2 regions of the Breznakia sp. PFB1-19 genome follow, and region 2 is predicted to be linked to the other one. Evidence: a T-box and tRNA genes for the amino acid it is inferred to sense, from the RefSeq annotation. Region 2 holds a T-box; the other holds one or more tRNA genes.

Region 1 (3,896 bases), on a different contig from region 2:
GGTGTAAGTATTTGATTTGCTAAATCAACAAGTGTTACATCCAAACCTAAATGACGTAAGTTTTCTGCCATCTCAATCCCAATAAATCCAGCACCAATTACAACTGCTTTTTTAGGATTATGCGTTAGCATTTCTTTGATACGATCTGTATCCGGTACATTTCGTAACTTCATAACATTTTTTGCTTCATCAATACCTGGTACATTTGGCCAAATTGGATTTGCTCCTGGCGATAAAATTAATTTATCATAGCTCTCTGTATAAGATGCATTTGTTTGATGATTGTATACATCCACAGTTTTTGTATCAGGATGAATTGACATCACTTCCTGGAAATTTCGAATATCCAAGTTGAATCGTTTTGTCATTCCTTCTACCGTTTGGACTAATAACTTATCACGTTCTTCAATCACGCCACCAATATAATATGGTAGTCCACAATTGGCAAATGAAATATATTCATCTTTCTCAAATAGAATGATTTCATCATCCATCGATAATCTTCTTAATCTTGCTGCTGCAGATGCTCCACCTGCAACTCCTCCTACAATTAGTATTTTCATAAGTTTCCCCTATCTTGATTTCATTAACAATTCGACTGCTTCTTCGATTGCGCTCTCACTTGCACTTGTATCAGAAAGTTGTTTCAAATTATTCACAACAATCAATGCGATGATACGATCTACACTTGAGCGAACTGCACTTAACTGATTCACAATATCTTTACAATCTTTTTCTTCTTCTAACATCTTCAATATACCATGAAGTTGCCCTTCACTTCGCTTAATTCGATTGACAATTTTTGCATCACACTTCATACCTTATACCACCTTGCCTTTCCACGCATTCATTCCACCACTTACATTGGTGACATCATACCCTAGATTACTTAAATGTTTGTATGCTTGTTTGCTACGCATACCAGATTGACAGATTACATAGAGTGGTTGTTTCTTGATTTTATTTACATCGAAGTTTGATAAAGGAATATTTTTAGCCTCCTTAATATGACCACCTTTAAATTCATCCTTTTCTCTGACATCGATAATTTCGATATCTTTTTGTTCTTGTATTTTTGTTGCCAATTCACTTGTACTAATTGACTTTACTTTCGAAAAAAACATAAGCACCTCCTATACCCCAACGGGTATTTACATACTTATAGTACGTGAATACCCGAACAATGTATATTGAGATGCTCATGTTCTTTTTTTATTTCGTGAGTCTTTCTACCAAACTTTGCTTTTCTATCTTCTTATATTGATAGAGTGGCAATGCAATTGACACGATGCCAATCACAATCATAAATACAATCATTGCTTCAATTGGATATGTAAATTGAATCGTATTATGTTCTCTTTGAATGTTGATCTAAGTTGAATACACTCACACCCCTAGCAAAACTTTCAATATTTGCTTCAATATCATTTTTCTTTAAAAAGATTTCTAATTGTTCAAGTTCTTCATCTTTTACTATACGAAAACCCTCAACATAAAAACATTTTATCCAGGGATTAGTAATAAGCAAAACAAGACGTATAAATCAACATTTAACTATCCATTTTTTCACATTTAGCACAAAACTTTTAACTTTTAGGTGCTTGTCAAAGACTGTCGAATATGATAATATTAATGAGCGTTGTCACGAGAATAACTGTGGAGTAGTACTCAAGTGGCTGAAGAGGTGCCCCTGCTAAGGGTATAGGTCGGGAAACTGGCGCGAGAGTTCAAATCTCTCCTACTCCGCCATTTTAAAATAACCAAGTGCGAGCGTAGTTTAATGGTAGAACACGACCTTGCCAAGGTCGATACGGGAGTTCGATTCTCCTCGCTCGCTCCATAAGTCATATAAGCCCTTATTTAAGGGCTTTTTTAATGCTTTGATGTATAAAATAGTAAAAAGAGATTAAAAAAGTAGCAAAAATTTATTGGATTCTCACTTAATGAAATGATATTTGCAATCCAAAATAAAGTTTCATCATTTCATTTGATTTGAAAATTTCATATTTACAAAGAAGTTGTTTATATTTTTTATTGTAACGTAACTACTATAAATGTATCAGGAAGTTCTTCTAAAGACTTCCTTTAATTTTATAAAGGCATGGCACATTTATCACAACTATCATGCTCAAAAAAGCATGTCAAAATGCTAAGTTCTGCATGCTTTATAACACCTTTATAAACGAACTATACGATTTACAAATACATTGGTTGAATTCACACCCTTGACACTCTTAAAGACATACTAAAAATATTTTATTAGTAAGCACATTATGTTACAATTTATTATGTGTGTTTTATGTCCGTATCGAGCGGTTTTCGTTTTTTAAACATACCATTTCGATTAGAAGGAGGAGGAAATTATCATTGCAAGATAAAAAGAAAGATGAAAAAAATAGTGCAAATACAAATGAAAAAGATAATAAGAAAAGTAGCTATTTATCTAGAAAAAACATTCAGTTAGCACTATCGATTGTACTGTGTGTTTGTACATTGTACTTTGATTTTACACAAGGATTTCTAGCAAGTCCGACATTTATTGCATTCGCAGCATTAATATGTAGTTTATTATATTTTAAAAATCCATCCAACAAAATATTCACTAGTAAAATCACATATTTGATTTTGTCAGTTTTGGCATCACTAGTATTTTATTATGTTATAGAATATGCTGGTGGATCTGATCTAAGTTATATTATTCAAAATAACATTGGAGCATTATTACTTCCGGTTTTATTGATTGCACTTGTGTGTGGAGTTGTATATGCAATAACTGGAAGATTTCATCTAACAATTATAATTGTTGGAGGAATCGTTTTAATCTTTTCATTAATTAGTTATTACACTTTAACACTTAGAGGAACGCCACTTGTATATGGAGATATATACGGTGGTGATACGGCTCTTGATGTAATTGGTGGATATACATTTAAGCTTAATAGAACAACAATAACGAGTGTGTTAATAGTTGTTGGATTTATGATTCTAGCAATACCTTTTGATGGAAAAATAAAAAACAAATTATCAAATGCAACAATTAGAATTAGTATTTTAGTAGTTTGTTTATGCATACCATATTTAACTTTCTCAGGAACGTTATTTAATGAGTTAGGATATGAGCCATTTTATTGGGATCAATCCGTGTCAGTAAAAGAAAATGGGCAATTGGTTAATTTTTTAGCTAACTATGAATCTACGGTTACACAAGCGCCAACCAATTACTCTGTTGATTCAATTTTAGAAGATATTAGCAAGTATACTTCTGATTCAAGTAAGTATGAAGGATTAAAACCAGACATTGTCTTAATCATGGGTGAAAGTTGGTCAAACTTATCTGAAAACGGTTATATCGAAACAGACAAAGAAGTAATGCCTTTCATTGAAAGTTTAAAAGATGCTGACAATGGGATTTATAATGACTTGGTTGTATCAAGTTTTGGAGGAGGAACATCATTTAGTGAATATCAAGTGTTCACTGGCACAAATAGTGTCTACGGATTACATCCCTCACCATTTGTTTATAGCACTACGAAGGATACACCAAGTTTAGTATCAACATTAAAAGAATTGGGTTACACTGCAACAGCAATGCATACAGGAACTAAAGATGCATGGTCAAGAAATGAAGCATTACCTAAATTAGGTTTTGATACGTTTATTACAAAGGATGAAATGGAAAATGATATGGTTCGTTATTACACTTCTGATAGAGCTATGTACAATGAAACATTAAAAATTCTTGATGAAGCCAAGAGTGACCAACCTCAGTTCATCTATAACATAACCATTCAAACTCATGGTGGTTATGAAGCAAAAGACTACGAAAATACCATTACTGTTGAAGATGTAGCTAATTCAGCAGAAACGAATCAATATTTATCACTAATGAATGAAAG
Region 2 (19,074 bases):
CATTCGTATGATATACACCTAATTGCATTGTACAATATCCTTTTTCCTTAACAAATCTCTCAATATACTGCATAGCAAGTGTACCATATGATTTCTTTTGATATGCTTGATCCATAAGAAACATTCCTATCCATGCAACATTATGACTAGGATATCCTAAGTACATATCAAAGAAACCAACGATTTGTTTATCTATTTCTATCACCATAAAGTAATGATGCTCTTTTGATGCATCTTTGATTGGTGGTAAATACTTATGTTTTAAGGAATCTGCAATATAAGTTTCATTGAAGTTTGAACCTTCTGCTTCTAATTTATCTGTCCATGACTTGCATATATCCTGTAGTCTCTTTTTATGATTACTTGTTGCAGGATATATACAAACATTTGGTTGTGATTGATGCATTATACTATTTAACAGGTACTAAACGTTTTTTACCACCCATATATGGTTGTAATGCAACTGGTACATTGATTGATCCATCTTCATTTAGGTTATTTTCTAATAATGCAATTAACATACGAGGTGGAGCAACTACGGTATTGTTTAGTGTATGTGCATAGTACTTACCATTTTTACCATTAACACGGATTTTTAAACGACGTGCTTGTGCATCAGATAAGTTAGAGCAACTACCTACTTCAAAGTATTTTTGTTGGCGTGGAGACCATGCTTCAACATCAATACTTTTTGTTTTTAAGTCAGCTAAATCTCCTGAACAACATTCAAGTGCACGTACTGGAACATCTAAATTTCTAAATAATTCAATTGTATACTTGTACATTTTATCAAACCAAATTGGACTTTCTTCTGGTTCACATACAACAATCATTTCTTGTTTTTCAAATTGGTGAATACGGTACACACCACGTTCTTCAATACCATGAGCACCTTTTTCTTTTCTAAAACATGGTGAGTAACTTGTATATGTTTTAGGTAATGTTTCTTCATCAATAATTGTATCAATGAATTTACCAATCATACTATGTTCACTTGTTCCAATAAGATAAAGATCCTCACCTTCAATTTTATACATCATTGATTCCATTTCCGCAAAACTCATAACTCCAGTAACTACATTACTGCGAATCATAAATGGTGGAATACAGTACGTAAATCCTTTATCAATCATAAAGTCACGTGCATATGTGATTGCAGCTGAATGTAAACGTGCCATATCACCTTCTAAGTAATAGAATCCATTCCCTGCTACTTTACGTGCTGAATCTAAGTCAATTCCATCAAAACGTTCCATAATATCTGTGTGATATGGAATTTCGAAAGCAGGTACTACTGGCTCACCATAACGCTCAACTTCAACATTTTCACTATCATCTTTACCAATAGGTACACTCTCATCGATAATATTTGGAATTACCATCATAATATCCAGTACTTTCTTTTGTACTTCTTCTTCACGTGCTTCAAGAGTAGCAAGTTCATCAGCCATTGCTTGAACATCTTTTTTTACTTGTTCCGCTTCATCGCGTTTTCCATCTTTCATTAATAAACCAATTTCTTTACTTAGTTTATTACGATTTGCACGTAATTCATCAGCTCTTGTTTGTGTCTCACGACTTTCTTTATCAAGTGCAATGACTTCATCTACTAATGGTAATTTACTATCTTGAAACTTCTTTTTAATATTTTCTTTTACGACTTCAGGGTTTTCTCTTAAAAATTTAATATCAATCATTGTTTATCTCCTTACAAAAATAAAAGAAGAGTGGCTTACCTAAAGGGGCGCTATGCAGCGCGTTGCCACCCTTCTTCAACTATACAGTCCTTAAAGTTATAACGGTACTACCGGATTTAATTACTCATTTCATTAAATCACTCAAAGGTTGATTTCACTGGAATTACTATTAGTTTGCACCTACCACTAACTCTCTTTAAATAATGATCCAATTACTTATCCTTATCATCGCTTTCTTTATTTATATCATTCACTTGCTTTGTTGTCTAGGTCTTCAAGAACTTTTTCAACGACTGTTTCTTCTAGTTCTTCCAAAACTTCGTCTTCTTCATTTTCTTGTTTCGCAACTGGAGCAACACGCGCTACTTTTTCATTTTCCGCTACGTTAATCAATTTAACTCCTTGTGTGTTACGACCATATACACCAACATTTTCTAGTGAAATACGAATAATAATACCTTGGTCCGTAATAATCATGACATCTTCGTCACCATTTACTGCACGAACAGCAACTAAGTTACCTGTTTTCTCAGTAATATTGATTGTTTTAACACCTTTTGTACCACGGCTTGTTAGACGGTATTCATCCATGTTTGTACGTTTACCATATCCATTTTCACTAACTGATAAGATATATTGACCTTCTTCACTTGTCGCCATACCTACAACTGTAGATCCATCAACATTAAATCCACGTACACCACTTGCACTACGTCCCATTGGACGTACTTGGTTTTCATTGAAACGTACTGCTTTACCATTACTTCCAGCAATAACAATTTCATTATCTCCATTTGTTTGACGAACACCTACTAGTTCATCACCATCACGTAAGGTAATAGCAATCTTACCATTTTGACGAATAGAATAGAATTCTTGTTCATCTACACGTTTTACTAATCCATTTTTAGTTACAAAGAATAAGTATTTCATTTCTGATTCTGTTTGTACTGGAATCATAGCACGAATCTTTTCACCTTCATTTAGATTTAGTAAGTTCACTACTGGAATACCCTTAGATGTTCTTGTTCCTGAAGGTACTTTATAACCTTTCATACGATATACACGTCCAAAGTTAGAGAACAGTAACAAATAATCATGAGTCGACATTGTAATTAACATATCAATTACATCATCTTCATTCATATTCATTCCTTTGACTCCACGACCACCACGGTTTTGTGTACGGTATGTATCAATTGGAATTCGTTTAATATATCCGGTTTCCGTCATAGAAATTACTATATCTTCTACTGGTATTAAGTCTTCATCCTCAATATCAATACCTTCATCACTAATTTCGGTACGACGTTCATCACCATATTTTTCTTTGATTTCTGTTAACTCATCACAAATAATTGTTAATACACGTTCATGATTTGCTAAAATATCTTTTAAATCTGTAATTCTAGCAAGTAATTCATTGTATTCATTTTCAATACGTTCACGTTGCAATCCAGTCAAACGACGAAGTTGCATTTCAAGAATCGCACGTGCTTGAATTTCAGATAATTCAAAGTTTTCCATTAAGCCATTACGTGCTGTTTCGTCATCTTTTGAATTACGGATTAATGTAATAATCGCATCAATGTTATCTAAAGCAATCTTTAATCCTTCTAAGATATGTGCACGTTCTTCAGCTTTTCGTAAGTCATATCTAGTTCTTCTTTCAATAACTTCGATTTGGTGATCAATATAATGCTGTAATGCTTCTTTGATATTCAATTGTTTTGGTGCACCATTTACAAGTGCTAAGAAGTTAACACCAAATGAACTTTGTAATGGTGTTAAACGATACAATTGATTTAATACTATATCTGGTTGTACATCTTTACGTAACTCAATAACAATACGTACTCCGTCACGGTTACTTTCATCACGTAATTCTGTAATTCCTTCAATTGCTTTATCACGTACAAGCTCAGCAATTTTCTTTACTAAATTTGATTTATTTACTTGATATGGAATTTCATTAAAGATAAAGCGTGTTTTTCCATTACTTTTCTCTTCAATTTTTACCTTTGCACGCGTAATAATACTACCACGACCAGTTTCAAAAGCTTGTTTAATTCCACTTCTTCCTAATATTGTTCCACCTGTAGGATAATCAGGTCCAAAGATATGATTTTCCATCAATTCCATAATTGTAATCTCTGGATTACGAATAATGGCAATCGTTGCATCAATAGTTTCACTTAAGTTGTGTGGTGGAATGTTGGTTGCCATACCTACGGCAATCCCCATTGATCCATTTACAACTAAGTTTGGAAATTTTGATGGTAAAACAGAAGGTTCTGTTTCTTCACCATCATAGTTTGGTACAAAATCAACCGTGTCTTTATTAATATCACGAATCAATTCCATTGTGATTTTAGACATACGTGCTTCGGTATAACGCATTGCCGCTGCACCATCTCCATCCATCGAACCAAAGTTACCGTGACCTTGAACTAATGGATAACGATATGAGAAATCTTGAGCCATACGAACCATGGCTTCATAAATAGATGAATCCCCATGCGGGTGATATTTCCCCATTACGTCCCCAACAATTCTGGCACTTTTCTTATATGGTTTATCAGAGTACATCCCTTGTTCATTCATCCCGTGAATAATACGACGGTGTACTGGTTTCATTCCATCTCTTACATCTGGTAAGGCACGAGCAACAATAACGGACATCGAATAATCAAGGAAACTTTTACGCATATCTGTGACGATGTCTAACTGCTTTATTTTATTAATATCATCCATTGCAAATTCCCCCTAAATGTCTAAGTTTTCTACGTATACTGCATTATCTTGAATAAATTTACGACGTGGTTCAACTTCATCACCCATTAGCATCGAGAATACTTCATCAGCAGCAATTGCATCTTCAATTGTTACTTGAATCAATGTACGATTTTCAGGATTCATAGTTGTTTCCCAAAGTTGATCCGCATTCATCTCTCCAAGACCTTTATAACGTTGGATATTGGTACGATCTCCCATCTCCGAACGAATTTGTTCCATTTCATCATCAGAATATGCATATTTAATGCTATTTCCTTTTTGCACTTTAAATAATGGTGGTTGTGCAATATAGATGTATCCACCTTCAACCAATGGTTTTAAATAACGATAGAAGAATGTCAATAACAGTGTACGAATGTGTGCACCATCGACATCGGCGTCGGTCATAATTACAATTTTATGGTAACGCAGTTTATCAATATCTAATTCCTCACCAATTCCAATACCAAATGCGGTAACCATGGAACGAATTTCATTGTTTTCAAAAATTTTATGTAAGCGTGCTTTTTCAACATTAAGAATCTTACCTCGTAGTGGTAAAATTGCTTGATATCGAGGATTTCGTCCTTGTTTGGCACTTCCTCCGGCACTGTCCCCTTCGACTATATAGATTTCTGATTGACTTGCATCTTTACTTGAACAGTCTGCAAGCTTACCAGGTAAACTTGAAATCTCAAGAGCACTCTTACGACGTGTTAATTCACGTGCTTTTTTAGCAGCCATTCTTGCTTTACTAGCAACTGTAGCTTTTTCTAATACGATTTTTGCTGTATCTGGGTTCTCTAAGAAGAAACGCTCTAAGTTTTCTCCTAGTATACTTGATACAATTTTACGTACTTCAGAGTTTCCTAATTTTGTCTTTGTTTGTCCTTCATATTGAGGGTTTGGGTGTTTGATTGAAATAATTGCAGTCAATCCTTCACGAACATCATCCCCAACAAGTGTTTCATCTTTTTTAATAAGACCATTTTCTTGTCCATATTTATTAATCACACGAGTTAAAGCAAGACGGAATCCATCTTCATGTGTTCCCCCTTCAATCGTATTAATGTTATTACAGAAAGAATAAATGTTAGGCATATATCCATTGTTGTATTGCAGTGCAATTTCAGCAATAATACCTTCTTCTAATCCTTCACAGTAAATTACATCTTGATGAATGACTTCTTTGTTTTTATTTAAGTATTCTACGTATTCTTTAATACCACCTTCATAGTGATAAATAATTTCTACTGGTTCAGCTTCGCGTTCATCACGAAGAACCATGCGAATCCCCTTATTTAAGAAAGCAAGTTGACGAACTCTGGTTTTAATTGTGTCAAAGTTATATGTTGTCGTTTCAGTAAAAATTGTAGGATCTGCTTTAAAGCGTACAATCGATCCATGTTGATTAGTTTCACCAATAACTTTTAATTCATCGACTGGTTTTCCTCCATCTTCAAAACGAAGTTTATGGATTTTACCATCTTGGTGAACTTCCGCTTCTAACCATTCACTTAAGGCATTAACAACAGATGCACCTACACCATGTAATCCCCCAGAAACTTTATACGCTCCACCACCAAATTTACCTCCGGCATGTAGTACTGTAAAAATAGTTTCTACTGTTGAACGTCCAGTTTTCTTGTGAATTCCGACTGGCATCCCACGTCCATTATCCTCAACACGAATAATGTTGTCTTTTTCAATAACGATTGTAATGGTATCTGCAAATCCTGCAAGTGCCTCATCAATTCCATTATCTACAATTTCCCAAACCAAATGATGAAGTCCACGTTCTGCAGTCGAACCAATGTACATCCCTGGTCGTTTACGAACGGCCTCAAGTCCTTCAAGAACTTGAATGTCATCTGCCGTATATGAATGGGTTACTTTTTCTTCATTCATCACTTATCCTCCTCTTATTTACTGTTCCTTGTATCACTTCATAATATGTAATATTATGATTCTTTTTTAATTGAATACATTCTGTTGCTGTAATAAACACTTGTACATCAACAGGTAATATATTTAATAATATCTCTCTTTTTTGTTCATCTAATTCTGAAAATACATCATCCAACAACAATACTGGATATTCTTTTTTGATTTGATAAATACTTTCAATCATCCCCAGTTTTAAACTAAGAATATAAATCCGTTTTTGTCCTTGTGAAGCAAAGGTTTCAACTTTTTGTTGGTTGATCATAAATGTAAAGTCATCTTTATGAATCCCAACTAAGGAAGTATGAAACAACTTCTCTTTTTCTCGATGTTTTCTCATTTTTTCTGACATCTTTTGTTTTAGTAATGTTTCATCTTCAATGTATGCTACATCACTTTCATAAACACAAGATATTTCTAAATCTTTATTTTCAAATAATTGAAAATACTTCTTTGTATGTTTCATCAACATTTCAATAAAATGATGACGCTGCTTCATGATTTTTACTTGTAAGTCAATCAGTTGCTCATCAAGTGTATCTAAAAACAAATCATCAATTTTATGATTTTTTAAATACTTGTTTTTTTCTTTTAGAATTTTATAGTAATCAACTAATGCATGTGTATAACCACTGCTTAATTTACCTAATTCTAAATCAATAAATTGTCTACGTTTTTTTGGTGCTTGTGAAAACAACAATAAATCATCTGGATAAAACATAATGGCATTAAAAAATCCAATGTATTCACTAACTTTACTTACCGGTGTATTGAATAAAAATAAATGTTTTCCTTTTGTGTCTACATTACACATCAAGGAAACCGTTTTATTATCATTCACAATTTGTCCTTTTAATGAAAAATAATCAAAGTTTTTTTGCATTAAATATTCATCATGACGCACCCGATGACTTTTCGCACAAGATAGATAATATAATGCTTCCAGTATATTGGTCTTTCCTTGTCCATTATATCCGTAAAACAAATGAATTCCTGGTGTGAAGTCCATTTGCAAACGTTCATAATTACGAAAATGTGAAAGTTGTAAGTTTTCTATGATCATACAATGGTAAATGTTTGACCTTCAACTACTACAACATCGTTAGGATATAATTTACGACCACGACGATCTTCTTTTTCTCCATTTACGATAATGTCCAATTCTTTGACAGCGAATTTAGCTTCACCACCACTGCTAATAAAATCAGCAAGTTTTAAAAATTGTCCTAGTGTTACATATTCGGTTTCAATCTTTATTTCCATAGATATATCTCCATTTTCCACCTAGATTATTATATCATATTTCAATGAAAATAGATAATTAAAAAGATAGGACACGTCCATATACACCCTTAAAAAGCTCTCTATTCAATTTTAGCTAAAATAATATAATTATGCGACAAATAAAAAACGCCCCGTAAAAGGCGTATTTTGCTATAGATAGGTACGAACTGGTAATACCAATTGTAATACTTCTTCGTTTTCTTCACTTTGGATAATGAATGGTTTCATCTCTCCTGAAAACTTAAAAGTAATCGTATCTGCATGAATTGCACGAATGGCTTCAAATACATAACGACCATTAAATGAAATCGCTAAGGATTCACCATTGAATGAAGCTGTTTTTAAAATCTCAGTAGCAGATCCAATATCTTGTGATTTCGTTGAAAGAATACTTTCGTTTTCATTAAGTTCTAATTTAATGATGTTAATTCCATCATTTTTAATAAAACTCATACGGTCAATTGCACTTAAGATATCTCTTGTTTCGACTTTAAGTTCATATTGGAACTGTTCAGGAATTAGTTTATTTGTATCAGGAAAACTTCCTTCAATTAAACGCGTTTGAATAAGTGTATCTTCAAATACAAATTGTACTTTCTTATTCGATACATGAACTTTGATTTCTTGATCATCATCTAATGACTTTAATAATTCATTTAATGATTTTGAAGGAATAATAATGTTGTAATCAATCGTACTATCGACTTCAAATGAAGTTTTTGCTAAACGATAACTATCTGTAGCTGTACAATCGACATGTCCATCATGAATATGAACATTAATTCCATTTAAGTATGGACGATTGTCTTTATCACTTGTCGCAAATAAAGTTTGATTTAAGACTGACTTTAATTTCATTGTTGAAATCGTAAAGAAGTCTTCTCCTTTTGTGAAATCAATCATTGGATATTCATTTGCATAAATACCAATAATATTAAATTCACTTGTTTCATCATAAATTTTTACATTCACTCCATCAGCTACTTCAATAGAAATAACTTCCGTGTCCATTTTACGAACAATATCAAGAATGTATTTTGCCTCAATAACAATTGAACCCGTTTGTTCAATTTCTAAAAAGCATTCATCACGTTTTGAAATATAGTTTTTAATTGAAATATCTGAATCAGATGCCATTAAACAAATTTCATTTTCATTTACATCAAATTTAATACCAGAAAATGCTGGTAAAGGTGAATAGTTTGAAATAGCTCTAGATACAACATTTAATTTTGTAAGCAATTGTTTCTTATCAACTTTAAAAAACATCGTGTGACCCCCTGTCTGTATAATAATTTTTTTAAGATAGTATTACTACTAGTGTGTGGAAAACTTTTAAAAGTAAAAAATAATAAGTATTTATCATACTTTTTAGCAGTTTTTCACTGTTTAGATTTACGGCAAAATTTTGTGGAAATAATTTATGCGTAAACACCTAAACGTTTTTTAATATCATCAATAACATCTTTATAGATACCTTTTTGATTTAGGTACCCTACAATTTTATCATAAGAAGTCATAATTGTTGAATGATCACGATTACCAAATTCAGATCCAATCTTTTTAAATGGTACATCAAGAAGTTCACGAATTAAGTAAATAGCGATATGTCGTGCATTTGCAATATCTGCAGTTCTTGATTTTGATTCAATTTGCTTCAATGTAATATTGTAGTAATTACAAACTTCTTTCTTTATTTTCTTTGGTGTTAATTCATCCGTTTGTGAAATAATCGGATTGTCTTTGAACATATCAATTGTGAAATGTTCATCAATAACTTCTGGGTTATGTAAGATCGCTTTAAATAATAGTTCATTTAAGGCACCTTCTAGTTTTCTAACATCTTCATTAAAACGGTTTGCAATATAGAAGAGTGCATCATCTGTAATAATAATTTCATTGGTTCTACCTTCAAGTTTCTTTTGAAGAATCGAAACCGCTGTTTCAAATTCAGGTGATGTAATACTTACCGATAAGCCCGATGTAAAACGTGAAATAATTCTCGCATTAATATTTTTTAGTTCTGAAGGGTACACATCACTAGTTAAAATGATCTGTTTCCCACTATCCTTCAACTTATTATAAATATTAAAGAATAATTCTTGGCTTTGATTTGTTTTTGCAAGATGCTGAATATCATCGATTAGCAAATAATCCAATTGACAAATACTTTCTATAAAAACATCAGATTTATTTTCTTTAAGCGATTTAATAATTAAATTAATGAAGTCATTTCCATCAATGTAAAGATATTTTACATCTGGACGATTATTTTTAAGATAATTACAAATAGCATGCAATAAATGGGTTTTTCCTAATCCAGAATTTCCATAAATAAATAATGGATTGTAAAAACTTTGTTCCCTCGAATACGCACAACCATATGCTGCTGCATACGATTGTTGGTTACTTTGACCTTGAATAAAATTCTCAAACGTATAGTTCTCTAAAATTTTATTTCCATTTTCAAAAATAAACTCCTCTTTTGGCGTCTCTTGACGTTTTCGATTAGACAGTTCTTTTTCTAATAAAACTTGAGCAGAAATTTGTTGATCTAGCTGCGTAGACAGTAAATCATTAAAGACTTCAATGTTTTGTTCGAAGAACCGTTTTGTCGTGATAAATGGGACTTCAATTGTCGCAATTCCATCACGCACATCGTAGAGAAGTGAATTTGAAACGTAAGAGTGGAAAACTGATTTTTCAAAGATATTGTTTTCTTGGATATTGTGCAAAATCTGATGCCAACAGTCTTGATACGTGTTTGATCCAGATTCCGTCATAAATATATCCTTTCCTAATACAAATTTACATCTCATATATTACATGAAATGATAGTAAATTACTACCATCAAAAAGTAAAAAACATAGTTTTCCACATTATCATAAAAATTGAAAACCCTTTAAAATAAAGGATATATCACGCTTTAAATAGTTTTCCCCATCTTTTGATGTGGAAAACTGTGGAAAAAGTTTGTGTTAAAAAGTACGATGTGGAAAGTGTGGAAAAGAAAATTGAGAAATTTCCACAAGAAACTAAGAATTGTATAGTTTTCCATAAAAGAAAATGAGCATGACTAAAGGGATTTAAACAACTTTCCCCAGTTTTCCACCCTATGTGGAAAACTATGTTTTTTAACACCATGGAAAACCTGTTTGAAACTAAAAATATATTCTTTTTTACATCATAAATAATAGAAAGAAATATTCGATAAATTGTATACTTTATGAAACATGAAATACACTTTTTTGTTGACTTGGATAAGGTGCTGCGATATAATCTAAAAGCAATGTTTATTAATATGTAGAAAAGGAGGTGTACTTGATGAAAAGAACTTATCAACCAAATAAGAGAAAACATCAAAAAACACACGGGTTTAGAGCTCGCATGAAAACACCTGGAGGACGTAACGTTCTAGCTAGAAGACGTAGTAAAGGTAGAAAAGTTTTATCAGCTTAATTAATATAACAATTAAAATGATAAACATGAGTTTAATAACAACGCTTTAAAAATATCTCGTCTTGGCGAGATATTTTTATTTATGTGAGGAATGTATATGAAAAAAGCATACAGGATCAAAAAAGCAGATGAATTTACTGAAATCATCAAAAATCGACAATTTTACAAATCCAAAGGAATTATTTTATATGTTAGAAAGCGTAAAGAAGATATTCCACGTGTTGGAATTACGGTAAAAAAGAAGATTGGAAATGCAGTTGTAAGAAATAAAGTGAAGCGACAAGTGCGAATGATGGTTCAAGAAATTTATAGTTTTGAAGAAAATTTCGATTCGATTTTACTTATTCGTGAAGATTATCTTGAAAACGACTACAAAAACAACAAAAATAACTTGGAAAGAATAGTAAAACAAGTTAGAATTAAAAAGTAAGCATTTTTAGAAATGGAGTAGAAAAATGAACATGATTAAAAAGTATATAAAAGATCATAAGAAGTTAATTATCTTCTCATTGTTCTTAATAGTTTTTGTTGCTGGGTGTAGTTCACCACGTAACGCAGATGGTACTGTAGATAAGGAACAATTAATTTTCCTTAGTACACCATATTTAAAGAGTATTGGTGATGGATGGTTTAACATCTTTGTTTGGCCAATGGCACAAATGATCAACTGGGTTGCAACATTCTCTGATGCAGGAGTTGGTATTATTGTAACTACGATTGTTGTAAACGTAATTACAGCTGCATTTACAATTAAACAACAAGCACAAACGCAAAAGATGCAAATGATTCAAGGTGAACAAGCTAAGATTCAAGCAAAATATGAAGGTAAAACGGATCAAGCAAGTAAAATGCGTATGAGCCAAGAACTTCAAATGCTATATAAAAAACACGACATCAACCCAATGGGTTCAATCGTAACGTTATTTATTCAATTACCAATTATGATTGGTATCTATCAAGCATGTATGAGAGCATCATCAGTTTATACAGGATCATTCTTTGGAATTGATTTAACGATGACACCACAAGCTGCAATTGGTGAAATGGAAATTCCAGTTATTGTAATTTTCTTATTAATGGCAGTAATGCAATTTGTTTCATTTAAAATTCCTCAAATTTTAGCGAAACGTCGTAATGAAAAGAATAGAAAAATTAAGAAATATGCACAACCTGAGAAAAAAGGTATGGCTGGAAACATGAACATGATGATGTATGTTTCTGTAGCAATGATGGTATTCTTAGGATTTAGCTGGCCATTAGGTATGACATTCTACTTATTAGTTAGTTCATGTGTTCGTGTAATTCAAAATATTGTGATTGATAAATTCTTTATTAAAGACTAGGTGGTTGCTATGAAAACATATACAGGGAAATCAATTGATGAAATTCTAGAAACGATTGCCACACAAGAAGATGTAGATATCGAAGATATTACATATAAAATTCTTGAAGAAAAAGCAGGATTTCTAGGAGTCGGAAAAGAAATTACAGTTGAAGCATTTACAAAACGTGATATCTTAGATTTTGTTTATGATTATATTCTTCAATTTTTCGATAACATGGAAATGGAAATCGAATTAAGTGTTGAAGAGGAAGATGATAACTTCTATAAAGCAACAATTAATGCAAGAAACAATGCGATTTTAATTGGTAAGAATGGTCAAACATTACAAGCTATGAATACGGTATTAAAAGCAGCAGTATCAGGAACATTCAAAAAACGTATTTCAACATTAGTTGATATTAATGGATATAAAGAAGAACGCTACCGCAAAGTTGTATCAATTGCAACACGTGTGGCAAAAAGTGTTCAACAAACTAAAACGGATGCAGTTTTAGATCCAATGCCAAATGATGAACGTAAAGCAATTCACAATCATCTATCAACATTTGATCACATTACAACGGTATCTGAAGGTGATGGAAATCAACGTCGTTTGAAAATCTGTTATAGCGAAGACTAAACACTCGAAAGGGTGTTTTTATTTTGGTATAAGTATGATTAAAAAGTCATACTTTTTAATGAAAGCATTATGTGTCGTAAAAAGTAAATATAGTATAATAAGAATTTCATATGCTATACTTTAGAAAAGGGGAAAGATAAATGGAACAAACGAAAATGGTTATCATCTTTTGTATTGCTTTAGTAATTACAATCATTTACTTCATTTTTATGATGAAAATACAAAATAAAAGCAAAGCAAAAGCGTATAAAACCATCGAGCAAGCAAAACAAGATGGTTTAGAAGTAACGGGATACTTATTGAAACAAAGACGCTATTATGAAGAAAACAAAAGCGTGTATTATAAAGCAACCTATAAATACTATACAAATCCTGGAAGTAAGATGTATAAGACAAACAAAATAATGCAAGGTCGTGCACCAGCGCAAATCACACTGTATGTAAACCCCAACAATCCAAAGAAAACCATGGGTGAACTTGAAATGATATATGGAAAAGGACCTGGTAAAATGACGATACCGTTTCTACTTGGATTTGTATTATTTTTCGTAGTAGTGCGTGTATTAGGAATTCTTTTTCAAATATAATCCAATAAAAAAATATGGCGTAATTGCCATATTTTTAATACTCTTGATCAATACTTTGTAAGATCGATACAACTTTTTGAATAGTTGCTTTTGTTGTCCCTATATTGAAACGGAAGAAGACATTACCAGGTTCTCCAAACTGTAAGCCCATTTGCATACCAAGTTTGTGAGAAATTAAAATATCACGCATTTCTTCAGTTGTCTTATGAAACTTTTCAAAGTTGATCCATAATAAATAGGTACCTTCATTTACATAAGTTGTAAATTTCGTATTTGCTAATCCATCACGTACAATTTCATAGTTTTCTTTTAAATATGCATTTAATTCATCTACCCAATATGCTCCATTTTCATAGGCAGCTTGCATAGCCGTTAGACCAAATACATTTACATGAGATCCACCAACTTCATCTAATTTTTGCGCAAATTGTTCTTTAGCTGTTGCTGTTGGTAAAAGCGCATAACTGATTTGAATTCCAGCTAAGTTAAAGATCTTAGTTGGAGCAGATAATGTATATATATGATCTGCATATGTACCTGCAACTTTAGCAATTGGAGTATATGTATATCCTTCAAACACTAAATCTTTATGGATATCATCACTTATAATTGATACATTATATTTTTGACAAATAGCAATAAGTGTTTCTAGTTCATCAGCTGTCCAAACACGACCACCTGGATTATGTGGATTACATAAAATAAATACAGATGGTTGGTGTTGTTTAATCTTTTCTTCAAAATCTGTAAAATCCATTTCGTAACGATTATTATTTGTAACTAAATCACTGAAGATAGGTACACGACCAAGTGCTTCACTGATTTTAAAGAATGGTGTGTAAATTGGTTGAAACATAATAATGGCATCATTTGGTTTACTTAGCATCAACAATAATGCTTTAATAGATGAAAGCACATTAGTTGAAAGAACGATATCATCCTTATTAATTTCAAAATCATGACGTTGTTTATTCCAACGTACAATCGAATCTAAAATTCTTTCACTTGAAAATGCATAACCAAATACACCATGACGTGCACGTTCAATTAATGCATCCAATACTTCTGGTGGACTTTGAAAATCCATATCAGCAACCCATAAAGGTTGTACATCTTTTGTACCAAAGACAAGTTCACGCTTATCCCATTTGGTACTATTTGTATTTTCTCTAATTATTTCTTGATCAAAACGACTCATACTTAATCACCTCATTTTCAATTGTAGTATGAAAAGAAGATAAAGTAAAATTATGTACCTGTACGTTTAGGTGTTTATTTATGAATTGTTTTCCGATACAATATAGGTATGACAAAATATCAAAGAATCTATCAAGAACTGTTAGATAAAATTAAAACAAAAGAATATAAAACCGGCGATTATTTACCAAGTGAAAACGAATTGATGAAAACATATAGTTCATCACGTGATACCATTCGTAAAGCTTTGCAACTACTCTTACAAAATGGATACATTCAAAAAGTAGTTGGTAAAGGATCCGTTGTTCTTGATAGTGAAAGAATTGCGTTTCCGGTCTCTGGAATTTCAAGTTTTAAAGAACTGAAAGAATCAATGGATGGAAAAATTGAAACAATTGTTGAAGAATTTAATCTCGTTCCAGCAGATGATAAATTAAAAGATGAGCTGCATATGGATGATGGCAATGTATATATTGTAGAGCGTGTTCGTTCTATTAATGGTGAAAAAATCATCCTAGATAAAGATTATTTAAATGGAAATATCATCCAAGGACTGACAAAACAACATGCACAAGATTCTATTTATGAATATATTGAAAATGAACTGAATTTAAACATCAGTTTTTCACGCAAGGAAATTACGGTCATTCCAGCCACAAAACATGATAAAGAAGTACTTGATATGTTGGATTATGATCTACTTGTTTGTGTAAAAAGTTATTCGTATTTAGAAGATGCAACATTATTTGAATATACAATTTCAAAACATCGACCGGATAAATTTAGGTTTGTTGATTTTGCTAGAAGAAGCCAGTAAACTACTCTTTTTGGGTAGTTTTCTTTTATGTAAAATGAAAACGTGTTGATTCTATAACAGCTAACAGCTATAGTAAAACTAGATACTTTCGTGTAAAGGTAAAGGATGGAAAAGAAGATGAAAAATAAGTCAAATAATATTAAATTGGTGGCAGTGGATGTAGATGGTACATTTGTTCGTACGGATTATACGTATGATAAACCAAGATTTCTTGCCATTATGGAGCGTATGAAAAAAGCAGGATGTGAATTTGTTGTTGCTAGTGGTAACCAATACTATCAACTACGTTCTCTATTTCCTGAATTTAAAGATACGATTAGCTACATTGCAGAAAATGGAGCACTTGTAAAAGCAAAAGATACAATCCTATTTACGACAGATATTCCTAAAGATGTAATTCATAAGACACTAGAAATTTGTAATCAATATCCAGATATTAAAAATACAATGTGTGGACTTGAAAGTGCATATTGTGAAAGAGGAAAAGTAAGTGAGAAATTCTTTAAACTAACCAATCATTACTATCACAAACTACAATGGGTAGATGACTTTGCAAATGTACATGATACGATTTTAAAATTTGCTCCAATGGTACCTGTAGAAAAGACAGATATGTATATGAAAATATTTGCAGAACAGCTTGATGGAGGATTAGTTCCAACATCGAGTGGTCATGGATCCATTGATTTAATTGTTCCAAATTGTCATAAGGCTTCAGGTATTGAACGACTTGTAAAACTATGGAACATTACACCCGAACAGTGTGTTGCCTTTGGTGATGGTGGAAATGATATAGAAATGTTAACGTACTGTGGGCGTAGTTATGCTATGGATAATGCACCAGATCATGTAAAAGCATGCGCAAAAAATGTATGTCCTTCAAATAATGAAGATGGTGTACTAGTAATATTAGATCAACTATTTCCAGTTGAATAAGAATGAGAAGAGACAATGAAAGATATAAAAATAATATTCTTTGATATTGATGGTACGCTAATTGATATGCAAAGAAAGCAAATTTCAGAACATATGTTGTATACATTACGTAAATTAAAAGAAAATGGTATTGTAATTTGTATTGCAACAGGAAGAAGTCCAATTTCTTTACCACATTTTGAAGGTATTGATTTTGATGCATATTTAACCTTCAATGGTTCATATTGTTATAACGAAAAGGAAACGATATTTAAAAACCCAATAGATTCAAATGATGTAAATGTTATCGTCGATAATGCCAAAAATATTGCAAGACCGGTTTCTGTTTCCACGATTCAAAAAAACATTGCAAATGGAAAAGATGATGATTTAGTTGAGTACTTTTCTTTTGCACACCAAGAAGTATATGTATCACCTAATTTTGATGAAGAAATTCATAATGAAGATGTATATCAGTTGATGGTATCTGCTACACCAAAAGAGTATGACATGCTTATGAAGCATACAAATCATACAAAAATTACTGCATGGTGGAATCGTGCAGTTGATATTATTCCAGCAAATGGTGGTAAAGGAAAAGGAATCGAAGAGATATTGGCATATTATGGATTTGATGCATCCCAAGCGATGGCTTTTGGTGATGGAAACAATGATATTGAGATGCTACAAACCGTTGGTTGGGGACTTGCCATGGAAAATGCATCTGATGATCTAAAAGAGATTGCAAATGAAATCATCGGACATGTTTCTAAGGAAGGAATTTATTACTACTGTGTGAAACAGGGATTCATTGAAGCAAAATAAGTAAAATAACTAGCATTAACTATGTGTTACACGATACAAAGTGATACATAATATGCTAGTTTTTTTATATACAACAAAAAAAGATTTAATTCATATTGACATACCTGTACGGACAGGTTATAGTGAAGATAGAAATAAACTTGTACGGACAGGTTGAAAGGATGAGAATAATATGAAAGATTTTACAAAGGATGCAACTTCTTTATTAGCGTATGTTGGTGGAAAAGAAAACATCAAAGCAGTTACTCACTGCATTACTAGAATGCGTTTTGTTTTAGTTGATGAAAGTAAAGCCGATATTAAGAAAATTGAAGCATTGCCATCAGCAAAGGGAACATTTACCCAATCAGGACAATTCCAAGTCATTATTGGAAATGATGTAGCAGACTTCTATAAAAGTTTTGTTGAAGTAAGTGGTATTGAGGGTGTAGATAAAAATGCCGCAAAAGAAGCTGCAAAAGACAATCAAAGTCCAATTCAAAAATTCATGAGCAATATCGCCGAAATATTTGCTCCATTAATTCCAGCACTTGTATGTGGTGGTTTGATCTTAGGATTTAGAAATGTAATTGGTGATATTCAATTTGGTGGACAAACCATTGTTGAAGGAAGTCAATTTTGGGCTGGTGTACATAGTTTTCTTTGGTTAATCGGAGAAGCGATTTTCCACTTCTTACCAGTAGGAATTACATGGTCTATCACAAAGAAAATGGGAACTACGCAAATTCTAGGAATTGTTTTAGGAATTTGTTTAGTATCACCACAATTATTAAATGCATATGCAGTAAGTGGAGCTACCGATATTCCATTCTGGGATTTTGGTTTTGCGAAAATTGATATGATTGGATATCAAGCACAAGTAATACCAGCAATACTAGCCGGATTTACTTTAGTTTACTTAGAAAGATTCTGGAAAAAAGTGATTCCAAGTGTTGTACAACTTGTAGTTGTTCCATTCTTAGCACTTGTTCCTGCAGTATTAATTGCACACGTAGTATTAGGTCCAATTGGATGGGCAATGGGTGATGCAATTTCGAATGTCGTATATACAGGGTTAACATCTCAATTTGGTTGGTTATTTGCGGGAGTCTTTGGTTTCTTGTATGCACCATTAGTTATTACTGGATTACACCATATGACAAATGCAATTGACTTACAGTTAATGGATAAATATAGTGGAACGATTTTATGGCCAATGATTGCTCTATCAAATATTGCCCAAGGGTCTGCAGTACTTGCGATGGTTTTCTTGCAACGCAAAAACGATGCTGCAAAACAAATTGCAATCCCGTCAATGATCTCTTGTTACTTAGGAGTTACTGAGCCAGCAATGTTTGGGGTAAACATTAAACATGGATTCCCATTCATTTCAGCAATGATTGGTTCAAGTATTGCAGCTATGTTATCTGTAGCAACAGGAGTTATGGCAAACTCAATTGGAGTTGGAGGAATCCCAGGATTCTTAGCAATTCAAGTACAACACTGGCCAATGTTCTTTGTTTGCATGGCAGTCGCAATCGTTGTTCCATTTGGATTAACATATGTGATTGGACTTAAAAAATTACCAGAAAGCGATCGCGTAAATCACGAAGAAGTAAACTTAGATGAA

What was found. A T-box is a leader RNA that pairs with one kind of tRNA and senses whether it is charged. The one in region 2 lies ahead of serS (serine--tRNA ligase), so its partner is inferred to be a tRNA-Ser.
Region 1: it encodes a tRNA-Ser, which carries the amino acid that the T-box ahead of serS (serine--tRNA ligase) is inferred to sense. The anticodon was not compared.

Annotation. Positions count from the first base shown of each region.
Region 1 covers NZ_JARXXJ010000023.1:10,648-14,543, forward strand. Annotated here, with positions in the region: gene M2098_RS09610 (FAD-dependent oxidoreductase) at 1-563, opposite strand, end outside; gene M2098_RS09615 (metal-sensitive transcriptional regulator) at 573-818, opposite strand; gene M2098_RS09620 (rhodanese-like domain-containing protein) at 822-1,124, opposite strand; tRNA gene M2098_RS09625 (tRNA-Ser) at 1,659-1,749, shown strand; tRNA gene M2098_RS09630 (tRNA-Gly) at 1,767-1,840, shown strand; gene M2098_RS09635 (LTA synthase family protein) at 2,368-3,896, shown strand, end outside.
Region 2 covers NZ_JARXXJ010000008.1:9,691-28,764, reverse strand. Annotated here, with positions in the region: gene M2098_RS05445 (GNAT family N-acetyltransferase) at 1-406, opposite strand, end outside; gene serS (serine--tRNA ligase) at 411-1,697, opposite strand; T-box leader at 1,738-1,935, opposite strand; gene gyrA (DNA gyrase subunit A) at 1,944-4,451, opposite strand; gene gyrB (DNA topoisomerase (ATP-hydrolyzing) subunit B) at 4,464-6,380, opposite strand; gene recF (DNA replication/repair protein RecF) at 6,373-7,479, opposite strand; gene yaaA (S4 domain-containing protein YaaA) at 7,476-7,679, opposite strand; gene dnaN (DNA polymerase III subunit beta) at 7,851-8,969, opposite strand; gene dnaA (chromosomal replication initiator protein DnaA) at 9,122-10,483, opposite strand; gene rpmH (50S ribosomal protein L34) at 11,026-11,160, shown strand; gene rnpA (ribonuclease P protein component) at 11,258-11,590, shown strand; gene M2098_RS05395 (YidC/Oxa1 family membrane protein insertase) at 11,616-12,503, shown strand; gene M2098_RS05390 (R3H domain-containing nucleic acid-binding protein) at 12,513-13,124, shown strand; gene M2098_RS05385 (DUF3592 domain-containing protein) at 13,265-13,711, shown strand; gene M2098_RS05380 (MalY/PatB family protein) at 13,746-14,909, opposite strand; gene treR (trehalose operon repressor) at 15,018-15,725, shown strand; gene M2098_RS05370 (Cof-type HAD-IIB family hydrolase) at 15,843-16,661, shown strand; gene M2098_RS05365 (HAD family hydrolase) at 16,677-17,465, shown strand; gene treP (PTS system trehalose-specific EIIBC component) at 17,638-19,074, shown strand, end outside.